3 regions of the Butyrivibrio sp. ob235 genome follow, and region 2 is predicted to be linked to each of the others. Evidence: predicted binding sites of a transcription regulator. Region 2 holds the regulator's gene; each other region holds the start of a gene.
What was found. The regulator Rex, encoded in region 2, represses fermentation and respiration genes when NADH is low (regulators of the CRP and FNR family bind a similar motif). The targets are predictions, from matches to a motif close to ATTGTTAANTANTTAACAAT.
Positions count from the first base shown of each region.

Region 1: a site for Rex is predicted at 5,186-5,205, ahead of gap (type I glyceraldehyde-3-phosphate dehydrogenase). Genes of this name have one in related genera too.
Region 3: a site for Rex is predicted at 4,936-4,955, ahead of BMW61_RS03575 (acetyl-CoA C-acetyltransferase). Genes of this name have one in related genera too.

Region 1 is NZ_FOBE01000025.1:1,556-9,606, forward strand. Features, by position in the region: gene BMW61_RS15315 (methyl-accepting chemotaxis protein) at 1-948, opposite strand, end outside; gene tpiA (triose-phosphate isomerase) at 1,124-1,870, opposite strand; gene tpiA (triose-phosphate isomerase) at 1,943-2,689, opposite strand; gene BMW61_RS15330 (phosphoglycerate kinase) at 2,708-3,943, opposite strand; gene gap (type I glyceraldehyde-3-phosphate dehydrogenase) at 4,100-5,125, opposite strand; gene BMW61_RS15340 (cache domain-containing protein) at 5,407-6,249, shown strand; gene BMW61_RS15345 (histidinol-phosphatase HisJ family protein) at 6,273-7,103, shown strand; gene BMW61_RS15350 (methyl-accepting chemotaxis protein) at 7,182-8,051, opposite strand, start outside.
Region 2 is NZ_FOBE01000001.1:109,507-117,557, forward strand. Features, by position in the region: gene BMW61_RS00440 (FAD-dependent oxidoreductase) at 1-323, shown strand, start outside; gene BMW61_RS00445 (ABC-F family ATP-binding cassette domain-containing protein) at 326-2,320, shown strand; gene BMW61_RS00450 (hypothetical protein) at 2,389-2,724, opposite strand; gene BMW61_RS00455 (redox-sensing transcriptional repressor Rex) at 3,026-3,676, shown strand; gene BMW61_RS00460 (hypothetical protein) at 3,709-4,392, shown strand; gene BMW61_RS00465 (NAD(P)H-hydrate dehydratase) at 4,370-6,013, shown strand; gene alr (alanine racemase) at 6,062-7,267, shown strand; gene BMW61_RS00475 (hypothetical protein) at 7,426-8,051, opposite strand, start outside.
Region 3 is NZ_FOBE01000002.1:245,344-253,394, forward strand. Features, by position in the region: gene trxB (thioredoxin-disulfide reductase) at 1-7, shown strand, start outside; gene BMW61_RS03560 (C40 family peptidase) at 320-1,639, shown strand; gene BMW61_RS03565 (alpha-glucuronidase family glycosyl hydrolase) at 1,890-3,935, shown strand; gene hpf (ribosome hibernation-promoting factor, HPF/YfiA family) at 3,979-4,509, opposite strand; gene BMW61_RS03575 (acetyl-CoA C-acetyltransferase) at 5,012-6,190, shown strand; gene BMW61_RS03580 (enoyl-CoA hydratase-related protein) at 6,319-7,113, shown strand; gene BMW61_RS03585 (3-hydroxyacyl-CoA dehydrogenase family protein) at 7,133-8,008, shown strand.

The DNA of each region.
Region 1 (8,051 bases), on a different contig from region 2:
AAAGCTATTAGCCATTACGAAAGATACAATAATCACGATTACCAGCAGCACCAGGCCTACAATTATAGTAATAGTAGCTGATTTTCTTGCAGATGCAAGCACCTTCTTCTCATTGCTTGCTGCGCAGACTCTAAACTGTGATTGGGGTTCTTTTACATATGCGACATAAGCATCATAGCCCTTGCCTGTATCCACAAAGTAGAAGCCTTCGTCCTTGCCCGAAACCATAAACTCTGATTGAGCTCTGCTCTCCTCTTCATGCTCGCCTTCACCGATTTTATACTGTGAATGTGCCGCTACAAGGCCTTCTCTATCTACAAGGAAGGCATCCTCTGCTTCATTTGCCAGAAGTTCATGGAAATTATTAAGGTCATAGTTCCTGTGAACAATACCTATAGCCTTACCATCATACATAATAGGCGCAGCAAACGTCAGCATACGTCTTCCGTTCTTCTTACTGATCTGAACGTTGGAAACATATACGGTTCCTTCCATCGCCTTCTGGAAGTACTCTCTGTCAGAAACATCGATACAATCTCCGGATGTTCGAGCAATCTGCATTCCTGTCGCATCTGTAATTGCAGTAGTATCTCCATCATTCAGGATAGTGTCACACTCCGAAAGAGTATTTATAATTGCATCCAGCGGAATATCTCCCTCCTTGGCAACAAAATTAACCACGGTAGGACTTCCGGCTATACTCCTTATCATTTTCATATTCGTATCAAGCACAGTAACAAACGACTGCTCCAGATACCATGCCTCCCATTCCAGGGAATCCTGAGCATCAGCAAGAGCTTTATCCGTAGATGTCTTATAGCTTACAATTACAGCTATCAAAAGAGGTATCGCAGCAGCCAGTATCATTATGCAAACCAGCTTTGTCTTGATGCTATCCTTAAAGCTGACTCTTTCAGTACTTCCGTGAGCATTTTCATTCTTTGCCATAACACGCCTCCATGATGAAATAAATCATTTGAAAGGAAATAGTTTCTCATCAAAAATTATACAACCTAAGCGTGCCTTAAAAAGTGAATTTGTGAACATTTAATCGTTTTTTAATACCAAGTTTATATATAAAAAACCTGCCACCATGAATGCTTTTCATAGTGCCAGGTTTCTTTTAACAGTTAACGATTTTTCCAAAATCAGGCTTAAGAGATGCACCTCCCACAAGACCTCCGTCAATGTCAGGCTGCGAAAACAGCTCTTTGGCATTAGCCGCATTTACAGAGCCGCCGTACTGGATGCGAACTCTCTCCGCTGTGCCTTCACTATAGATTTCAGCAATGCACTCACGTATAGCCTTGCATACCTCCTCTGCCTGTGCCGATGTGGCAGTTTCACCTGTTCCGATAGCCCAGATAGGTTCGTATGCAATTACCATCTCTTCCACATCCGAAGCAGGAACTCCTGCAAGATCAGACTTTATCTGCATTCTGATGAAATCGAGTGTGATGCCTTTATTCCTCTGCTCCAGTGTTTCGCCGCAGCACAGGATAGGTGTAAGGCCGTGTTCAAAAGCCTTCTTCACCTTTTTATTAAGTTCCTCATCTGTCTCGTGGTTATATTCACGCCTTTCCGAGTGACCGAGAATAACGTATTTCACACCAGCATCCGTAAGCATTCCCGGTGCTATTTCGCCTGTATAAGTGCCATTCTCCTCAAAGTGCATATTCTGTGCACCTATTTCTATATTTGTTCCCCTTGTGGCTGTCATTGCAGGGATAATATCAATAGCAGGCACACATAAAACGACGTCAACCTCTGTATTGTCAACCAGCGGACGCAGCTTTGCGATAAAAGCAGTCGTCTCCGCCGGTGTCATATTCATCTTCCAATTTCCGGCCACTATTCTTTTTCTAGACATTATAAATACTCCATATAAAAATGAGTTCAGTTGATGAAGCCAACTGAACTCATCTCTTATTTTTAATATATATTATGCGTTAACAATCTTACCAAAGTCGGGCTTAAGTGAAGCACCACCGATAAGACCGCCATCGATGTTGGGCTTTGAAAGAAGCTCAGCAGCGTTGCCTGCATTCATTGATCCGCCGTACTGGATACGAACTTCATCAGCTGTAGCCTGATCGTAAAGCTTAGCAACAAGCTCACGGATAAATGCACAAACTTCTTCAGCCTGGTCAGCAGTTGCTGTCTCGCCAGTTCCGATAGCCCAGATAGGCTCGTAAGCGATAACAAGCTTCTTAACCTGATCAGCTGTTACACCGCTAAGATCCCATGTGATCTGTCTCTCGATCCACTCCTTGTAAGTACCGGCCTTACGAAGTGCAAGTGACTCACCGCAGCAAAGGATAGGTGTAAGACCTGCAGCAAATGCCTTCTTAACCTTAGCATTGATAAGAATATCATTCTCGCCGAAGATGTCTCTTCTCTCGGAATGTCCCATGATAACATACTTAACGCCTGCATCTACGAGCATAGGTGCGGAAATCTCACCTGTGAAAGCACCCTTATCCTCGATGTAGAAGTTCTCAGCACCAACATTAACGTTTGTGCCCTTAACAGCCTCTACTACAGGAACGATATCAATTGCAGGAACGCAGTAAACTACGTCTACATCATCATTTTTAACTAAATCTTTAAGCTCAGCAACAAGCTTTACAGCTTCAGAAGGTGTCATGTTCATCTTCCAGTTGCCGGCAATGATTCTTCTACGTGCCATTTTAAAAAGTCTCCTTCTTTACTTATTATCTGCAGCAACAACACCGGGAAGCTCCTTACCCTCAAGGAACTCAAGTGAAGCACCGCCACCTGTTGAGATGTGGCTCATCTTGTCAGCAAAACCAAGCTGGTTAACAGCTGCTGCACTATCACCACCACCGATGATTGTTGTAGCATCTGTCTCTGCAAGAGCCTTAGCAACAGCCTTTGTACCTTCAGCAAGTACAGGGTTCTCGAATACACCCATAGGTCCGTTCCAAACAACAGTCTTTGCACTCTTTACAGCATCTGCGAAAAGCTCTCTTGTCTTCACACCGATATCAAGACCTTCCTTGTCAGAAGGAATTGCGTTGGACTCAACGATTGCTGTCTCGATATTAGGATTGTCGATAGGATCCGGGAATCCGCCTGATACAACTGTATCAACAGGAAGAAGAAGCTTCTTGCCGTTCTTCTCAGCCTTCTCCATCATTTCCTTACAATAATCAATCTTCTCGTTATCTACGAGTGAAAGACCTACTTCATAGCCCTTAGCCTTAAGGAATGTGTAAGCCATACCACCACCGATGATAAGTGTATCGCACTTCTCAAGGAGGTTATTGATAACGTTAAGCTTATCAGCAACCTTAGCGCCGCCAAGGATTGCTACGAAAGGACGAACCGGATTCTCAACGGCATTGCCGAGGAAATCGATCTCTTTCTGCATAAGGTAGCCAACTGCACAGTTGCCACCCTTCTCACGAACATACTTTGTAACAACAGCTACGGAAGCGTGTGCTCTGTGAGCAGAACCGAAAGCGTCACATACATAATCATCACAAAGATCTGCAAGCTCTTTTGCGAAAGCTTCACCTGCATCTGAAGGCTTTGTCTCTTCCTTTCCACGGAAACGTGTATTCTGAAGAAGAACTACATCACCCTCACCCATAGCCTCAACAGCAGCAGTTGCATCCGCACCTGTTACGTTGTAGTCAGCGATGAACTTAACGTCCTTGCCGAGCTTAGCTGAAAGGCTCTTAGCTACAGGAGCAAGAGACTCACCCTCGTTGGGGCCGTTCTTAACCTTACCAAGATGTGAGCAAAGGATTACCTTGCCGCCATCTGCGATAAGCTTCTTGATTGTAGGAAGTGCAGCATTGATACGTGTCTCGTCTGTGATCTCACCATTCTTGAGCGGTACGTTGAAGTCACAACGAACAAGTACTCTTCTGCCCTTTGCGCTGAAATCATCAACAGATTTCTTATTAAGTGCCATTTTTGTTTTCCTCCTGGATAAAAAATAAGAGGGCCAGGTCCATACGGACCGGACCCTCTTCTAAATCAATACGATTTCATAAGGAAGTTCGACTCTCGCTAACGCTCGATCGAACTAAGTGCGAACCAGCCGCTCGAGGAATACCTCGCGGGGTTCTTACTTAACGAACTTCTCGAAGTACTTGATTGTACGAACCATCTGAGATGTGTAAGAGTTCTCGTTGTCATACCATGAAACAACCTGAACTTCATAGAGGTCGTCACCAATCTTTGTAACCATTGTCTGAGTTGCATCGAAGAGTGAACCATATGTCATTCCAACGATATCAGAAGATACGATCTCATCCTCGTTGTAACCGAATGTCTCAGGATCAGAAGCCTTCTTCATAGCCTCGTTGATGCTCTCCTTAGTAACTTCTGTGCTGCTCTTAACTACAGCGAAAAGAAGTGTTGTGGAACCTGTCGGAACCGGTACTCTCTGAGCAGCGCCGATGAGCTTGCCGTTGAGTTCAGGAATAACAAGGCCGATAGCCTTTGCAGCACCTGTGCTGTTAGGAACGATGTTAACAGCGCCTGCACGAGCTCTTCTAAGGTCACCCTTTCTCTGAGGTCCGTCAAGGATCATCTGATCACCTGTGTAAGCATGGATTGTAGCCATGATACCGGACTGGATAGGTGCATAGTCGTTAAGAGCCTTAGCCATAGGTGCAAGGCAGTTTGTTGTACAAGAAGCTGCAGAGATGATGTTGTCATCTGCTGTAAGTGTCTCGTGGTTAACGTTATATACGATTGTAGGAAGATCATTTCCTGCAGGAGCAGAAATAACAACCTTCTTTGCACCAGCGTTGATGTGTGCCTGAGCCTTGTCCTTAGATGTGTAGAAACCTGTACACTCAAGAACAACGTCTACACCGATCTTACCCCAAGGAAGGTTATTAGCGTCAGCTTCCTTGTAAATTGTGATCTTCTTTCCGTTTACTGTGATGGAATCGTCATCGAAAGATACCTTATCAGCATACTTGTACTTACCCTGTGAAGAGTCATACTTAAGAAGGTGTGCAAGCATCTTGGGTGCTGTAAGATCGTTGATTGCTACGATCTCTGTTCCCTCGTGCTCAAACATCTGTCTGAATGCAAGACGACCGATACGGCCAAAACCATTGATTGCTACCTTTACTGCCATTTTAAGTCCTCCTAAAATGATATTAAAATTTATTTGCTGCTACTAATTCTTTACAACGTGATTGTCAAAAATTTGACAGCAAATTTATTTTATCTAACTTCTCTCAATTTTTCAAGTAATCTTTGGGCAAAAACACAGAATTATCAAAAATTTCCTTATATAGAATCAAAAATGTACGCATAATCGTTTTATCTGAACTCTTAATTGATAAAATTCTTTCTATACTCTAGAATATAGGATGTTTTTGAATAAAAAGATTTATGATTTACAAGGAGATCATTATGGGAGACACAGAAAACAACAATTTTTCAGGAATTAGTATGAAAACAATTATTATTGTAGTAATAATAGTTGGTTTACTTCTGGCATTCCTGATTCCGCTTATCGCATTTCTTTCGGTTAATCACATGAAAACCTCGGACAAGGTACTCAGCAGTACTCACGATTCCATGAAATGGGAAGCACATAATATTGAAGGCGAGTGGCAAAGGGTTATAGACGAGAATCTGGGATCCCTTGAGGCTGTTGCATTATCACCTTCCACAATTTCTTATATGGAAGATACTGCCAATGCAGAACTTGCAGACAGTGAATTATCTTATCTGCAGAGTGTTGAATCTTCTCTTTCCGAGGATTCAAAAATCATTCTTACCGGCGCTGACGGCATGCAGCTCCTTAGTACAGAAGGCGACCTTAAGGATGTCTCTGAAAGAGATTATTTCGCAAAATCCATAAGCGGAGAAAATGCCATATCCGATGTCATTGTTTCAAAATCAACAGGTGCTCTATTAGTAACCTTTGCCGTCCCGGTCAAATCCGAAAGCGGTGATATCCTGGGTATCGTTCAGAGAAACTATGATCTTTTCAATTTTCATAAGATCCTGGCAGGCCAGAATGATCACGCATTTCTTGTGGACAGCTCGGGAATGCTTGCGGCTCATTCCCAATTTGCAGCAAACGGTGACTCAGTCGAAGATTTGAGCCACGAGCTCTTCATGACTCAGGAAACAGGGGAAGGTCTTTACAGAGCCAATAACGGACAGGGCACCTGGTATAATCTCTATCATTTAAGAAACGAAGCTTCGGACTGGACCATTTGCGTGGTAAAAGAAGAAGAAAAATAATGAATTCATAACGGAGAAAAAACATGTCAAAACAATTACCGGCAGATTTTCATATGCACACACACCACTCGGGAGATTGCGACTCTCCCATGGAAGCTGTCATAGAGCAGGCTATCAAAAAGCAGCTACCCGCAATTTGTATCACAGAGCACATGGACATGGACTATCCCGATGTTCCGGACGGAATAACGGATCAGTTCGTAGTCGATACGGATGCCTATTATAAAGAGTACTCTTCTATTAAAGATAATTATGCCGATACCATTGATATTTATTTTGGAATCGAGCTTGGAATGCAGCCGCAGGTTGTGGACGCAAATCTCGAATATGCAAAGAAATATCCCTTCGACTTTATCATAGGTTCCAATCACGTATGCCACGGAAAAGATCCCTACTTTGCTTCTTTCTATGAGGGACGCACTGAAAAGGAAGCCTTTACCGAGTTTTTCGAATCAACTCTCGAGAACATAAACTTATTCGACGATTTTGATGTCCTCGGCCATCTGGACTACCTTGTACGCTACGCTCCTAATCTGAATAAGAACTACACCTACAAGGATTATTCAGATGTCATCGATGAGATCCTGAAGACTCTTATTGCAAAAGGAAAAGGACTTGATGTAAACACCAAGTCCCTTTATACAGAGCCCACTTTGGGAGATCCCAATCCCTCACGCGAAGTCCTCGCCCGCTACAAAGAGCTGGGCGGCGAGATCATAACCTTTGGTTCCGATGCGCACAAGCCCGAGAATGTCGGTCTTGGCTTCGAAACCGCTGTAGAAATCGCCAAAGCCTGCGGCTTCAGGTATTACACACTGTTCGCCAAACGTAAGGGCACGTTTATTAAGCTTTGATCATAAGGAAGTTCTGCTCTCGCTTTGCTCGCCAGAACTAAGTGCGCACCAGCAGCTCGAAATAACCTCGCTGGGTGCTTACTTAAAGAAAGCCATCTCGGCGTTGAGCTTCTCGGCAACTTCCTTGAGGGAGTCTGCTGAGGATGCCAGCGTTGTAACGGTTGCTGAAAGCTCCTGCATGGAAGCACCGGTCTCCTCTGAGGATGCAGCGTTCTCCTGCGAAATAGCGGACAGTGATGCCATAGCGTCGGCAACCACATTCTTTGCATCCACGCAGGTTCCTGCGTCAGTTTCAATACTCTTAACACTTACAACCGTTGATGAAATATCTTCTATCATAGCATTTACGCTCTGAACTGTACTGCCGAGCACTGCCTGCTGCTCGTCGTTTTGTCTCTGAACCTCTGATGCCATAGCAACCGCTGACTGAGACTCTGACAGAAGAACATCCATCTCTCTTCTGATATCATCTGCCATAGTTCTGGAATCATCAGCAAGCTTTCCGATTTCCTCAGCAACAACCGCAAAGCCTTTTCCTGCTTCGCCTGCTCTTGCTGCCTCGATGGAAGCATTAAGTGACAATAGGTTTGTCTGGGATGCAATGGATGCAATTCCCATAACCTTCTCGTTGATATTCTCAACTGCCTTACTGGTTGCACCAATCTTCTCCGTGATCTGTACGATACTCTCGCTCATACTCTCGGAACTATGCTGCAGGTCTGCAAGACTCTGCGCAGATTCTGTGCTGACTTCCTGCATTCTGCCTGCAAGATTTGCAAGATCATCCGTGCTGGTCTGAACATTGCCGGTTGCTTCGCCGATACTGCCGACATTCTCTGTTACGCTCTGAATCTCGTCAGCCTGCTGCGTTGCACCTGATGCAATTTCCTGAACCGCATTGGATACATCGTCTGCTGTCTGCGAAATCTGATTAGCAGTATCCGCCAG
Region 2 (8,051 bases):
ATGCTCCGCGTCAAATTCCTGGCAAAAAAGCCGGAATTGCAAAGGATACCTTTGACGATCTTCGCCTTACCCTCACAGAGGAGCAGGTAAAGAAAGAGGCAAACAGATGCCTTGGATGCGGTGCAACTACTGTTGATGAAAACAAATGTATCGGTTGCGGTCTGTGCACAACAAAATGCGAATTTGATGCAATTCATCTTAGCAGGGATATACCTGAAGCAAGTACTATGGTAAGATCAGAGGATAAGCTCAAAATGGTCGGACCGTATGCTGCGAAGCGTGCGGCCAAAATAGTAATTAACAAGGTGAAAGGTAACAAATAATTTTGGTACTAAACTGTCATGATCTTTCAAAATCCTTCGATGGTAAGGATGTTTTGAAGGGAGTATCTTTTCATATTGAGGATAACGAGAAGGCTGCGATAGTAGGAATAAACGGTGCAGGGAAGACGACGCTCATCAGAATGATTATTGGTGAGCTTACTCCCGATACCGGATCGGTTACGTTCTCAAGAGACACGACTTTTGGATATCTTGCTCAGAATCAGAACATAGACAGTGCGCACAGCATCTATGAAGAGCTTCGCGAGATGAAAAGGGATGTTATTGATCTGGAGACTGAGATACGAGCTGCGGAAGCTCAGATGGATATTCTTCGCGGCGAAGAACTTGATCTGCTCATGGAACGCTATGCTCAGATGAACCACGAATTCCAGCTTAAAAACGGTTATGCCTGGGAGAGTGAGGTCATTGGTGTAGCAAAAGGTCTCGGATTTTCTGAGGATGAATTCGATAAGAAAACATCGACGCTTTCCGGAGGGCAGAAGACCAGAGTGGCTTTGGGTAAGCTTCTTTTGCAGAGCCCGGATCTTATAATTCTCGATGAGCCTACAAACCATCTCGATATGAACTCCATAAGGTGGCTTGAGGGTTATCTTATGAATTATAAGGGTGCAGTGCTTATTGTATCCCATGACAGATACTTTCTGGATCGTATCGCCCAAAAAGTGATCGAAATAGATCAGACAAATGCTGATGTTTATATTGGAAACTATACTGCATATGCTAAAAAACGCGAGCAGATCAGAGCTGCCAAGCTGAAGGCATATCTGAATCAGCAGGCAGAAATTAAGCATCAGGAAGAAGTTATAGATAAGCTTAAACAGTTTAACCGTGAAAAGAGTATCAAACGTGCCGAGAGCAGAGAGAAGATGCTCGATAAGATAGAACGTCTTGAGAAGCCCACGGAGGTAAGGGATGATATGCGTATAACCCTTACACCTAACTGCGTGAGCGGTAATGACGTAATGCATGTTGAGAGTATTGCCAAATCCTTTGGAAATGAGCAGCTCTTTAAGGATATTTCTTTTGATATTAAGAGGGGTGAGCGTGTTGCAATTATCGGCGATAACGGAACCGGTAAGACAACAATGCTTAAAATCATTAATGGCATGGAGACTCTTGATGAAGGAGAAATCATTCTCGGTGTAAAGGTTCATGTCGGTTATTACGATCAGGAACATCAGGTTCTTCACAATGAAAAGACTCTTTTTGAAGAATTATCCGATGCATATCCGTCAATGAATAATACTGAGATCAGGAACACTCTTGCAGCGTTTCTTTTTACCGGTGATGATGTGTTTAAACGCATCGGAGATCTTTCCGGTGGAGAGAAGGGAAGGGTTTCACTTGCAAAGCTTATGCTTTCAGAAGCTAATTTCCTGATTCTCGATGAGCCTACGAACCACCTAGATATTACCAGCAAGGAAATTCTTGAGGATGCTCTTTGCGGATATGAAGGAACTGTTTTATATGTCAGCCATGACAGATATTTTATAAACAAAACAGCGACCAGAATACTTGATCTTACTCACGGATCACTGGTTAATTATATTGGTAACTACGATTACTATATGGAGCATTGTGAGGAACAGACAGCTCGTGCTATTGCTGAAAAAGGAGATAATTCCTCTTTTGGCAGAGGAATCGAGATGGATTCCGCAGATGCTGTTTCAGGTTCGGGGTTTGGCAAGCTTGCTTCAAAAGGAAGTACTTCCGATGCTGATTCCGGTTCAGGTGCAGCAGACTGGAAAGCACAAAAAGAAGAAGCAGCAAGAAAGCGTAAACAGGAAGCTGCTCTGAAAAAATGTGAAGATGAGATAGCTAAGTTGGAAGAGAGGAATGAGATAATAAATGAAGAACTCTCAGATCCTGATGTAGCGACCGATCTTGCTAAGGTTCGAAAGCTATCCGATGAACTTTCATCAAACGAAGAACGCCTTTCGGAACTCTATGATGAATGGGAAACCTTATCTGAGTAATCAAAAAAGAAGCTCTTTCAAGGACTAACTTGGAAGAACTTCTTTTTTACTTTTCTCATTTAAAACCCTTATGCAAAAGCATCAAAGGAACTACCGGGTTGACTGTAGGAATAACCTGACATATCACGTCCGTAACCTACCGTTGTGTTACCGAATTTTGAAGCAATCTGATTATATTGCTGGCTTACTTTCAGAGCTTCATCCTTGCCATCGGTACTGGCAACTTCACCGACTTTTACTTCCTGAGCATTAGGATAAACGACAGGAGCAACAGTGGCGATATCACCAACAGCCTTATGCTTGTCATACACATCCGATACAGGAGCCTGATTGGATACTGTATAATTCATAGGCCTTGCCTGGTACATATTGTAAGCACCTAATCCATCAATTGACATTCCCATATTTTTATCTCCAACTTCTAAAAAACTACATAGGAAGATATGGTTATTATAATTTCCAATTCGAAACAATTCATAAACTGGGTATTAAAGAAAAAATAAAAATGCATATTTCTGAAAACTAATTTCATCAGATATTATCTACGTTGAAACATATTTTCAAATTTGTATTAATGACAAATAAAATTATTGTAAAGTCAATTTATAAGATTGACGAAAATTTAACAGATAGTATAATTAAAATTAGCCGAATTTACAGGGTAATAAATAACATAATTTTTTCGGTGTCAGTCATGGAGGATGTATGGCGAGAAAAGAAATATCTCAGGCTGTTATCAGCCGATTGCCCCGCTATTTCAGATACTTAGGTGAACTGAAAAGTCAGGGAATAGATAGAGTTTCATCTCAGGAACTCAGCGATATTATGAAGGTTACTGCTTCACAGATCAGGCAGGATTTTAATAATTTCGGAGGCTTCGGACAACAAGGCTACGGCTATAATGTTGAGTACTTATATGAGGAAATAGGTAAGATACTCGGCCTTGACAGGGAGCATACACTTATCATTATTGGGGCAGGTCATCTTGGACAGGCTCTTTCCGGTTATAACAATTTCTTCAACAGAGGATTTATATTTAAAGGAGCTTTTGATTTAAATCCTAAGCTTCATGGTAAGAAAATACGTGATATTGAGATCAGACCTGTCGAAGAGATTGAACAGTTTGTAAAAGAAAATAAGATAGAGATTGCGGTCCTTGCAATACCTAAGGATCAGGCTGTTCCTATGGCGGATAAACTTGTAAAATGCGGCATAAAGGCTATATGGAATTTCGCACATGTTGATCTTGATCTTCCTGAGAATGTTCAGGTCGAAAATGTTCATCTGTCAGATTCGCTTATGAAACTTTCATATAGCATTGATAGATATGAAAATAATCACAACTCCAGGAAATAACAAGTGATTTAAACCGCTTGGAGGATGCCGGTATGGCTAATAACGACTATTCTGATGCTCTTGTCGGAAAGGATATTCCGATTCTTTCCAAGGATGAAAAATGGCAACAGCTTTTCCTTCTTAGTCCCAAAACTCCCAAAATAAAGGAGCTTGAGGCTGAGCTTAATAAGCTTGTGAACATACAGGAAAAGACAAGGGAAAAAATTAAGGACATAAAGAGGCTTAAGAAAAAGCTTCTCGGTGAGATTGTTGTCCTAAGAGATGATGCGGGAAAGAATCCAAAGAGGCGGAAGAAGATTGAGGCCGAAATTGATGATCATACACGCCTTATCAAGGAGTGCAATGATAAGATAGAGGAGTGCGAGGACGATATGCTCGGACTTCCCAGAGAGATTTATCAGATCGATTATCAGCTCATGATCGAGACGATGAATATCTTTTATAAAAGAATGCATGATAATACCCTCGAAATCGATGCTGTTGATGAGTGGATATCAAAAGTAAGGGTACAGCTGAAAAAGAATATTATCCGAATGCAGGAAAAAGAGCTCGAAAACTTTAATGTATATTCCTATATGCACAACATTTTCGGACCTGAAGTTATTGATCTCTTTGATCTAAAGTACGATCCTGAAAAACGACACCCTGTAATCAGACCCGGAATGACTGAACGCGATGGGATAATAGTAGAAGATGAAAAATTTACCGATAATTGATAAAAATTCAAATTATGTTGTAAGCGCTGCCGAGATGAAGCGATGTGATGCGGCTACAATCTCCGAGTTCGGAGTGCCGCAGGATGTTCTTATGGAAAGGGCGGCGCTTTCTATATGCAAATATGTAAAAAAAGCTCTTCCGGAGGGTGGTAAGGTTCTGATTCTTGCGGGAAGCGGGAATAACGGCGGTGATGGAATTGCAGCGGCCAGACTTCTTTTTCAGGATAAAATACCTGTCACGCTTGTTCTTGTTAATCACAGTCTAAGTGATAAGGCTTCAAATACAAAAAGGACTTCCGCATGTAGCTCACAGCTGAAAATAGCATTGTCCTATGGCCTTAATGTCGTGGATTTTGATCAGTCCAAACTTGGCTCTCAAATAAAAAAATGTGACGTAATAATTGATGCCATGCTGGGAATAGGCTGCTCAAGGGACCTTACGGGGGATTATTCAGCCGCGGTATGGGAAATCAATTATTCAAGAGAAGATTATGATGGGAAATTCCCACATGTTATAGCAGCTGACATACCAACAGGTATTAATTCGGATACGGGGCAGGTACATGGCTATGCAATAAGGGCAGATGAGACAGTGACCTTTGGCTTTTTGAAAATGGGGCTTGTTTTTTATCCTGGAGCTGCTCATGCAGGTGAGATACATATAGTGAATGTGGGTATCACTGAGGATGGCTTTTTGAAGGATTATCCCAAATTTAAGTATGTTGACATCCCTGATAAAAAGGAAATCCCGGTTAAGCTGCTGCCGCCAAGAAATCCTGCGGGTAATAAAGGTTCGTTTGGGAAAGTTCTTGTGGTTGCCGGAAGTAAAAAAATAAGCGGTGCATGCATAATGGCTGCTGAGAGCTGCATTCGAAGCGGTGCCGGCATGATAAAGGTTTATACAGATGAGGCAAATCTCTCGGCTATTCAGACACTTCTGCCTGAAGCCATGACGGATACTTATACCGAAGAGGGATTCAATCTTTCTGATACTATTGAATATAGCAAAAGCAAAGAAGCTCTTATTTCAGCAATCGGATGGGCGGATGCTATAATATGCGGACCGGGAATAGGAATCAATAATTCTGCAAAAGAAATCATGAAGATTATTCTTCAAAATGCTGTGCTCCCTCTTATTCTTGATGCGGATGCACTTAATATCATATCATCCGAAAAAGATATAAGAGATCTTGTTTGCGCATACAATGCAGATATTATTATGACGCCTCATCTGGCTGAGTTTTCAAGACTTAGCGGTAAGGATATACATGATTGCAGGACTTGTATCATGGATGAGACGGCAAGACTTGCAAAAGAATTTCATGCGAGTATTATATGTAAGGACGCACGAAGTGTTATTTCCGACGGAGAAAGAAATTTTATTAATATAAGCGGAAATGATGGAATGGCGACTGCAGGAAGTGGTGATGTTCTTGCAGGTCTTTTGGGTGCGCTCGTTCTTTCAGGATACAGTGATGTCTTTGAAGCTGCTGTGGCCGGTGCTTATCTGCATGGTGTAGCAGGAGATATGGCGGCAGTAAAGCACGGAAGGCAGGGTATGACGGCAAGAGATATCTCAGGAAGTCTTCGAGATATTTTTTCCGGGAATATGAGCTGTTAAGCTTTGAGTTAAAAAACAAATATTATGAAATCAGAGGCAATATGAGAAATGCTTGATGAATATTCAAGAGTATATGCAAAGGTAGACTTGGATGCGATATCCCACAATGTGGATTGTATGTATAATTCGCTTCCGAGAAATACAAAAATGCTGGCTGTAGTTAAGACAGACGGCTATGGATTTGGTGCGGTTCCGATCGCAAGGATGCTCCAAAATGATGTTTATATATGGGGATTCGCAACAGCAACTGCAGAGGAAGCCTTTGAATTAAGAGAAGCAGGCGTAAGTAAGCCTATTCTTGTTTTAGGCTACACTTTCCCTTATGCATACGAGAGAATGCTCAGAGAGAATATAAGGCCTGCGGTTTTCAGATATGACATGTTGAATCATTTGTCAGAGCGTGTAAAAAAGAGACGAGCTCAGGGCGGAAAAGAGGTTTTTCATGTGCATATTGCAGTGGACTGTGGAATGAGCAGGATTGGAATTCGCCCTGATGCTGATGGCGAGAACTTTGTAAAAACTGCTCTTGCTACAGACGGAATAGAGGTTGAGGGTATTTTTACCCATTTTGCAAGAGCTGATGAGGCTGATCTTACCGATGCCCACACAAGACTTAAGGAGTTCGGTGATTTTGTTTCAAAAGTTGAAGAATATAACGGATACAAGATACCGATAGTGCATTGCTCAAATAGTGCAAGCATAATCGATATGCCCGAAGCTCATATGGATATGGTCAGGTGTGGTGTAACCATGTACGGCATGTGGCCTTCGGAAGAGGTGAGCAGAAATAAGATAGACATTAAGCCCGTAATGTCGTTATACAGCCATATATCATACATAAAGGATATCCCGGAGAACACTCCCGTGAGCTATGGCGGAACATTTGTGTCCGATAGGAGAATGAGAATTGCGACCATTCCGGTAGGTTATGGTGATGGTTATCCCAGAAGCCTTTCAGGCGGCAAGGGATATGTTCTTATTCATGGTGAAAAAGCCAGAATTCTCGGAAGAGTATGCATGGATCAGTTTATGGTGGATATATCCGGTATTCCCAATGCAAAAGAGGGAGATGAGGTTATCCTTATAGGCACTGCCGAAAGCTCTTTCGGAGAAGGAGAACCCGCTAGAATAACTGTCGAGGAGCTTGGTGAGATCAGCGGAAGATTTAACTATGAATTTACCTGCGATTTAAATCACCGCGTTCCAAGACTTTATGTCAAAGATGGAAAAATATTAAAGGATTTTGAGATTTAATAAAAAAAGCCTTTCCCTTGGGGGCGCTCGACGTCCGGGGTTGCTACTCGTCCGGGGGACGAGTGCTTAGCAACGACCGGAGTGGAACGTAGACCGTCGGTTCAGCGCGGACCGAAGCGGAGCGAAGACAGGTGTAAGCGAAGCTGACGGATGAGGGGTTACCCCAGCCTTTTTTTTGCCTCGCTGTATTGATGGTTTATCTCTTGCAAAGCGGAAGTATCACCATCCATATTATCCGGGTGATAGAGCTTTACAAGAGATTTATATTTTTTATTTGCTGAATCAAGGGTTGTGCATCCGGCAAAGAAGTCAAAGTGCTCAGCAGCAGAGCTGTGCTTAAATGGTTTATTAAAGCGGCTTTTTATTGGTTCTTCATCATATTCTGTATCATCAAAGTCTTCCTCATAATAGAGGTCTGATCCATTTTCATATTCCTCAAAATCTTCTTCATATTCATTATTGTAATCATCCTCATATTCATCTTCGTAGTCCTCTTCATAAAAATCATCAAGAGCTTTCTGTCTTTTTGTCTGACCGAAAGTATCATTTTCAAACTCATCGTGGTGTCTTTGAAGCCATCTGTCATAGCTCTTTTCGTTAAGCTTTCGTCCTACTGAAGGGAAAAGTCTGCGATATCTGGCTTTGAATACATCAGAAGACGATTTTCCTATAATTACGCTTCCGACAAGATATCCGAATAGATCTATCAGTACTGGGATGAGCAAAATTCTTCCCGCATAGACAAAGGTCCCTGCACCGATAAATACAAGAAATATCGGAACCG
Region 3 (8,051 bases), on a different contig from region 2:
AAAGTAAGGAAAATATTATTTGGGAAAAGTTTTCCAAGCCGCTAGTTTATTACCTAAAAAGGAAACTGATTCGGTCAATTTACAATTTCTTGTATCTGGAAAAAATTTATCCACAATATATTGAAATTCCCGCAAGCCGCATGGATACTGGGCTTGCGGGCGTTTTAAATTGAGTTAATAGATTCGTCAATTTGAAAAATGGCTTATTTAAGCCTTGCAATTTTACGCGAAAATGTTTAAGAAAGGTTGACAAATCGAACGAGACAGAGTATATTGTTAAAAGATGTAACAAATTTGTAACAAATTTTGGAGGTTTGTTTTGCGAAAGACTAGAATGCAGCTTATAGCGATGGGGGTCGCTGCAGCCGTAACAGTTGGAGGAACTGGTATGAATGCTAGCGCTTCGTCATCTAAGGTGACAAATGTACTGCCTTCCGCAGGAATAAGCTATGCGCTTACAGGAGATTCAGTATCTCTCTCTAATCTCGCTGATGAGAATTCGGATGAAGCAGCAGAGCCCGATATTCAGGAATCTGCTGTTACTATAACAGAAACTACTCCTCTTGCATCAACTTTGCAGGAGAACATCCTTAATGATATTCAGAAGGCTACAGGTGCCACAATTCCCGCAGAGGAGCCCGGAACAGGTACAGAGGACAACTCTGAGGAAGAGATGACAGCTGAGGAGAAGGAAGAGGAGCGTTTTAAGTCCCTCGTAATTGCTAACGTTAATGATTATGTTAATGTTCGTGATAACCCGAGCGAAGAAGATGGCGAGATCATCGGTAAACTTTACGATGATTCCGTTGGTACTTTTATTGAAGAAGCAGACGGCTGGTACAAGATTAAGTCCGGTCGTGTTGAAGGATATGTTAAAGCTGAGTACTGTGTAACAGGTGAAGACGCTGTTGAACTTGCTAAGGAAGTTGGTAAGCGAATCGCTACAGTTACAACTACTACTCTTAAAGTTAGAAGTGGCCCCAGCACTGATGATGAAGTGCTTGGTCTTGTTCCTATCGAGGACGAACTTGTTGTAACCGAAGAGCTTGATGGCTGGGTTAAGGTCAGCATCGAGGAAGGTGAAGGTTATGTATCAATGGATTATGTAGAGCTTTCTACAGAGTTCGTTGAGGCTGAGTCCAAGGAAGAAGAGGAAGCTCGTCTTAAGAAGGAAGAGGAGGCTCGTAAGGCTGCTCTTGCTCAGGCTAAGAAGAATACTAAGAGTTCTTCATCCAATGATGGCGGAAGCTCTAAGAGCTACAATTCAGCTGCAAGCTACACAACACAGTCAAGTTCAATCGGATCTGCAGTTGCATCTTATGCACAGCAGTTCGTTGGTAATCCGTATGTATATGGTGGAACCAGTCTTACAAACGGTGCAGACTGCTCAGGTTTCGTTATGAGTGTATATGCTAACTTCGGTGTTAGCCTTCCTCACTCAAGTGGTGCGGACAGAAGTGTCGGCGCAGCAGTTGATGGTCTTGGAAATGCACAGCCCGGTGATATTGTATGTTACTCAGGTCACGTAGGTATCTACATTGGTGGCGGACAGATCGTACATGCTTCATCAGCTAAGACAGGTATCAAGATTTCAAACGCAAGCTACAGACAGGTTCTTTCAGTAAGAAGAATCTTCTAAAACATAAAAACAGAATTTCAAATACCGGTGGAATCATCCACCGGTATTTTTTTTGCCTTCCCTTTCCTTTGGGGCGCACGACACAAAGGAAAAAGCTTTGGCAGTAACGGCTCCGCAAAAATAGATACCGACAAAGCAATAAATGAGTTGAAGGATATACGAGCTATTGTTATATACTATATTGAGCGATGAAAGTATAGTACCTTTTGTATCGCAATATCTTTTGAGTTTGGAAAGGAATGTGGTTTCTATGTGGACACAATGCTGGCTTGATTATAAAGAAGATAAAGACCGGGTGGCCGGTTTTGATAAATATTTCGAAGGAGTGTATCTGCCATCTGAGACTGATGCGGCAGCTGCTTTTGAAGAGATAAAAAGAGCTGCGGATATCTGGTTTGGAAAAACAGTAAAAACTTCAGAAGAAGAGTCTGCGGGTATTGTTCTTAAGATTATTTCCGCAGATGAATTCCTTGGTTATGTGGAAAACGAGGGCACAGAACTTCAGAAAAAGAGTGCAGAAGATTCTGATATTTTAAGAGATTCTTATAGAATATCAAGAAGTGAGGATAAACTCGTCATAGAGGCTACAGCGAGAGAAGGACTTATCTTTGGTGCTTTTCGTCTGCTGGAGCTTATTAGACTTGGGAAGATAGATGAAGGAAGGCGCGTTACAGAGGTCCCGTCCAACCCCATCCGAATGCTTGATCACTGGGATAATATGGATGGCTCCATTGAGAGAGGATACTCAGGCAATTCATTCTTCTATGAAAAAAATGAAATAATAATAGATGACAGGACAAGAGACTATGCCCGCCTTCTTGCATCAATGGGCATAAATGCCGTTGCAATCAATAACGTCAATGTTAAGGATGCTGCTACAGAGCTCATCGGAGACAGATATATTGCGAAGGTTAAGGAGCTTTCGGATCTCTTTAATTCTTACGGCGTAAAGATGTATGTGTGTATCAATTTTGCAAGCCCTATAGATACTCCTATAGGCTCAGCTGATCCTTTAAAGCCCGAGGTTCAGGAGTGGTGGAACAAGAAGGCTAAGGAAGTGTATGAGAAGGTTCCTACGCTTGGTGGATTCCTTGTTAAAGCTGATTCTGAGGGCAGACCCGGTCCCATGACCTATGGAAGGACTCAGGCCGACGGTGCGAATATGCTCGCGAAGGCTTTGGCTCCCTTTGGTGCTACGGTCATCTGGAGATGCTTTGTTTACAACTGCCAGCAGGATTGGAGAGATCTGACTGTAGACCGCGCAAAGGCAGGATATGACTACTTTAGTCAATTGGATGGAGGCTTTGCTGATAACGTCATTTTGCAGATAAAAAACGGACCGATGGATTTCCAGGTAAGAGAACCTGTATCTCCACTTTTCGGCGGGTTATCAAAGACACGCCAGATGCTGGAGGTTCAGATTGCACAGGAGTACACCGGCCATCAGATAGATCTGTGTTATCTTATGCCCTGGTTCAAGGAGATACTCTCTTTTGATACATACCTTCCTGATGTGAAAGACTCCACTGTTGCGGGCATAATAAGCGGAAGAGCGGATAAGGCGCTTCGCGGCGGAATGGTAGCCGTAACAAATACGGGTAATGATGAGAACTGGACAGGAAATGATCTTGCAGCAGCAAACTTGTACGGCTTCGGACGCCTTGCATGGAATACGGAGCTTTCAGCTGAGGAGATTGTGGCAGAGTGGACAGCCCTTACTTATCCTATGCTTAAGGATGAAGACAAGAAGGTTATCTGCGAGCTTGAACTTGGCTCCTGGAGAACTTATGAGAATTATACATCGCCTCTTGGCATCGGCTGGATGGTAACACCTCATGACCATTATGGTCCCAGTGTCGAAGGTTATGAATATGACAGATGGGGAACCTATCACCGTGCAGACTGGCAGGGAATAGGCGTAGAGCGTGGACCTGAGGGCACTGGCTATGCACTTCAGTACAGATCTCCCAACAAGGAGAATTTCTCTAAGCCGGAGACTACCCCCGAAGAACTCTTGCTGTTTTTCCATAAGACACCCTATAAACACGTCTTAAAGTCAGGAAAAACGGTTATTCAGCATATCTACGATACACACTTTGAGGGCTACGAAGAAGCTCTTGCAATGCAGAAAAAGTGGCAGAGTCTTGAAGGTAAAGTGCCTGCACGCGTTTTTGATAATGTATCCGAGAGATTTGAGAGACAGGTCAGAAATGCACGTGAATGGTGCGACATCGTGAACAGTTACTTCTTCCGCAGATGCGGAATTCCTGATGAAAAGGGAAGAAAAATATACTAAAATCAAAAATCCCCCAGCTTTGCCGGGGGATTTATAAGTTTTCTCAAACTTCTGGCTCGATTAAGCCATATGTATTTCCTTTTCTCTTATAGACTACATTTGGCTGGTCTGTCTCGGCGTTTATGAATACGAAGAAGCTGTGTCCCAGAAGCTCCATCTGAATAGCTGCGTCCTCAACGTACATGGGCTTAAGATCAAACTTCTTTACACGCTCGATTCTGATTTCCTCATCATCGAAATCATCATTTTCAATGTATTCCTTCTTGAAATTACTGATCTCAGTCTGATGCTTGTTAACTAGTTTGCTTCTGTATTTTTTGAGCTGACGTTCTATGATCTCCTCCACAAGATCTATTGAAACGTACATGTCGTTACTGACTTGCTCGGATCTGATGATCTTACCCTTAACGGGAATGGTAACTTCGATCTTATGGCGATCCTTGTCAGCGGTTAATGTTACATTGATGTTGGTCTCCGGGGTGAAGTACTTTTCAAGCTTTCCGATTTTTTCCTCCACGGCGGATCTCAGTCCGGGTGTTACATCGATGTTTTTTCCAATAATAGTGAATTTCATGCGATCATCCCCTTTGCAGTGTATTATGGGTTAGAATTCTGTCAGACAAAATCCTAAATTTATAAACAAATTATAGCATTCTTACAATCGAATGTGCAATTTAATAAAAGATAGTTTACAAATCTTTAATTTTTGTGGATGTCGCACAAAAAATATGTTCGCTTCAAAATTGTGTAAACCTGATTTTTAATGTGGATTAATGTGGATGGTGTGGATAACTTCGTGTATAAGTCGAAAAATAGGCATTTCTATTTCAAAAATTGTGGATAACTTTTTAAGACTTTCTTAAATTTAATCCAATATTTTATATTGACTTTTCGATTTATGGGCAAATAGAACATCTTAACAAAAAATTTACAAAAAAAGAGTGTATTGTCTGTCCTTTTCCTTGCATAGAAAATCGCATGCATGCTATAATATATTCGTTGTGACAAAAAAATAACAAGCAACAAAAAATACAATTAAATGCGGACAAAATAGTCCCGAAACGGAGGTATCATCTATGGCACAGAAGGTAGTATTAGCAGGTGCTTGCAGAACTGCAATCGGTAAAATGGGCGGCGCCCTTTCAAACACACCGGCTGCAGATCTTGGTTCAATTGTTATTAAGGAAGCTCTTAACAGAGCAGGAGTTAAACCGGAGCAGGTTGACGAGGTACTTATGGGATGTGTTATCCAGGCTGGTCTTGGCCAGAACGTAGCTCGCCAGGCTTCAATCAAGGCAGGTCTTCCTGTTGAGGTACCGGCTGTTACTATCAATGTTGTTTGCGGTTCAGGTCTTAACTGCGTAAACATGGCAGCTGAGAAGATTTTATCAGGTGATGCTGATATCGTTGTTGCAGGTGGTATGGAGAACATGTCAATGGCTCCTTTCGCACTTGACAAGGCTCGTTTCGGTTATCGTATGAATAACGGCGTATTAAAGGATTGCATGGTAAATGATGCTCTTTGGGATGCATTCAATGATTACCACATGATCCAGACTGCTGATAACGTAGCAGAGCAGTGGAAGCTTACAAGAGAAGAGCTCGATGAGTTCGCACTTAACAGCCAGCAGAAGACTGAGGCAGCTCAGAAGGCAGGCAAGTTCAAGGATGAGATCGTTCCTGTAGAAGTTAAGGTTAAGAAGGACACAGTTGTATTTGATACAGATGAAGGCCCTCGTCCGGGATCTACAATGGAAGGTCTTGCAAAGCTTCGTCCTATCAACAAGGATGGCGTTACAACAGCAGGTAATGCTTCAGGTATCAACGACGGCGCAGCAGCTATCGTTGTTATGAGCGAAGAGAAGGCTAAGGAGCTCGGCGTTAAGCCTATGGCTACTTGGGTAGCAGGAGCTCTTGGCGGTGTTGATCCTTCTATCATGGGTGTTGGCCCTGTAGCAGCTACAAAGAAGGTTCTTGCTCGCACAGGTCTTACAATTGATGATATCGATATTTATGAGGCAAACGAGGCTTTCGCAGCTCAGTCTGTAGCTGTTGGAAAGGATCTTAATTTTGACCTTTCAAAGCTTAACGTTAACGGTGGTGCAATTGCACTCGGACACCCTGTTGGAGCATCAGGATGCCGTATTCTTGTTACTCTTCTTCATGAGATGCAGAGATCTGACAAGAAGCGTGGTCTTGCTACTCTTTGCATCGGTGGCGGCATGGGTTGTGCAACTATCGTTGAGAGAGACTAATTAAATGCTAAAAGGAAACGGATTTTTCCGTTTCCTTTTTATACGAAAAAAGAATTTACGGTATTTAGGCAGGCTTAAGGTTCTGCTGATATACCTAAATTATAGAAACGAACAAGGAGGCAAAGAAAATGGGATTTGTAAATGTTGAAGTTAAGGACAAAATCGCTGTTCTTACAATCAACCGTCCTGAAGCACTCAATGCTCTTAACAGCCAGGTTCTTGATGACCTTAATGCTGCTCTTGATAGCATTGATGTGAACACAGTAAGAGCTCTCGTTCTTACAGGTGCAGGCGAAAAGTCATTTGTAGCAGGTGCTGACATCGGCGAGATGAGCACTCTTACAAAGGCAGAAGGTGAAGCATTCGGTAAGAAAGGAAATGATGTTTTCAGAAAGTTGGAGACATTCCCCATTCCTACAATCGCAGCAGTTAACGGCTTTGCTCTTGGTGGCGGCTGCGAGATTTCAATGAGCTGTGATATTCGTATCTGCTCAGACAACGCTATGTTTGGTCAGCCCGAGGTTGGTCTTGGAATCACTCCCGGATTCGGCGGCACACAGAGACTTGCTCGTCTCATCGGTGCAGGTATGGCTAAGCAGCTTATCTATACAGCACGCAACATCAAGGCTGACGAGGCATACAGAATCGGTCTTGTAAATGCAGTTTATACACAGGAAGAGCTTCTTCCTGCGGCTGAGAAGATGGCAAACACAATTGCAGCACAGGCTCCTATCGCAGTTCGTGCATGCAAGAAGGCTATCAACGATGGACTTCAGCTTGATATCGATAAGGCAATTGAGCTCGAGGAGAAGATCTTCGGCGATTGCTTCGAGACAGAAGATCAGCGTGAAGGTATGGCTAACTTCCTTCGTAAGAAGGACGACCCGAAGAAGGTTAAAGTGGTTGATTTCCAGAATAAATAACTTTTAGGAGGATATATAAATGAAAGTAGCAGTAATTGGCGCAGGTACAATGGGAGCAGGTATTGCTCAGACATTTGCACAGGCAGACACAGTAGATAAGGTTTATCTTTGTGACATTAAGACAGAGTTCGCTGAGGGCGGCTTTGCTAAGATTAAGAAGAGCATCGACAAGATGGTATCTAAGGGAAAGATCGATCAGGCTAAGGCTGATGCTATCATCGGCAAGATCCAGACAGGTCTTAACGACATCTGCACAGACGCTGATCTCGTAGTTGAGGCAGCTCTTGAGGTTATGGATATCAAGAAGAACCTCTTCAAGGAACTTGAGGAGAACATCGTAAAGAATCCTGATTGCATTTTTGCATCTAACACATCATCTCTTTCAATCACAGAGATCGGTGCAGGACTTCCGAAGCCCGTTATCGGCATGCACTTCTTCAATCCCGCTCCTGTTATGAAGCTGGTTGAGGTTATCCAGGGTGCTAACACACCTGAGTCTGACGTTGAGAAGATCAAGAAAATCTCTGAGGATCTTGGCAAGACTCCCGTTCAGGTTAACGAGGCAGCTGGTTTCGTAGTAAACCGTATCCTTGTTCCTATGATCAACGAAGGTATCTTCGTATATTCAGAAGGCGTTTCCGATATCCAGGGCGTAGACACAGCTATGAAGCTTGGCTGCAACCATCCTATGGGACCCCTTGAACTCGGTGACTACATCGGACTTGATATCGTTCTTGCAATCATGGACGTTCTCTACAAGGAGACAGGTGATTCCAAGTATCGTGCTTGCCCTCTTCTTCGTAAGATGGTTCGTGGTAAGAAGCTTGGTGTTAAGACTGGTATCGGTTTCTACGATTACAGCGACGGCGGCAAGGTTCCCACTGATAAAAAGTAAAAGTAATCACTTGGCGCCGTCCTTTGGCGCCTAGTGTACTACT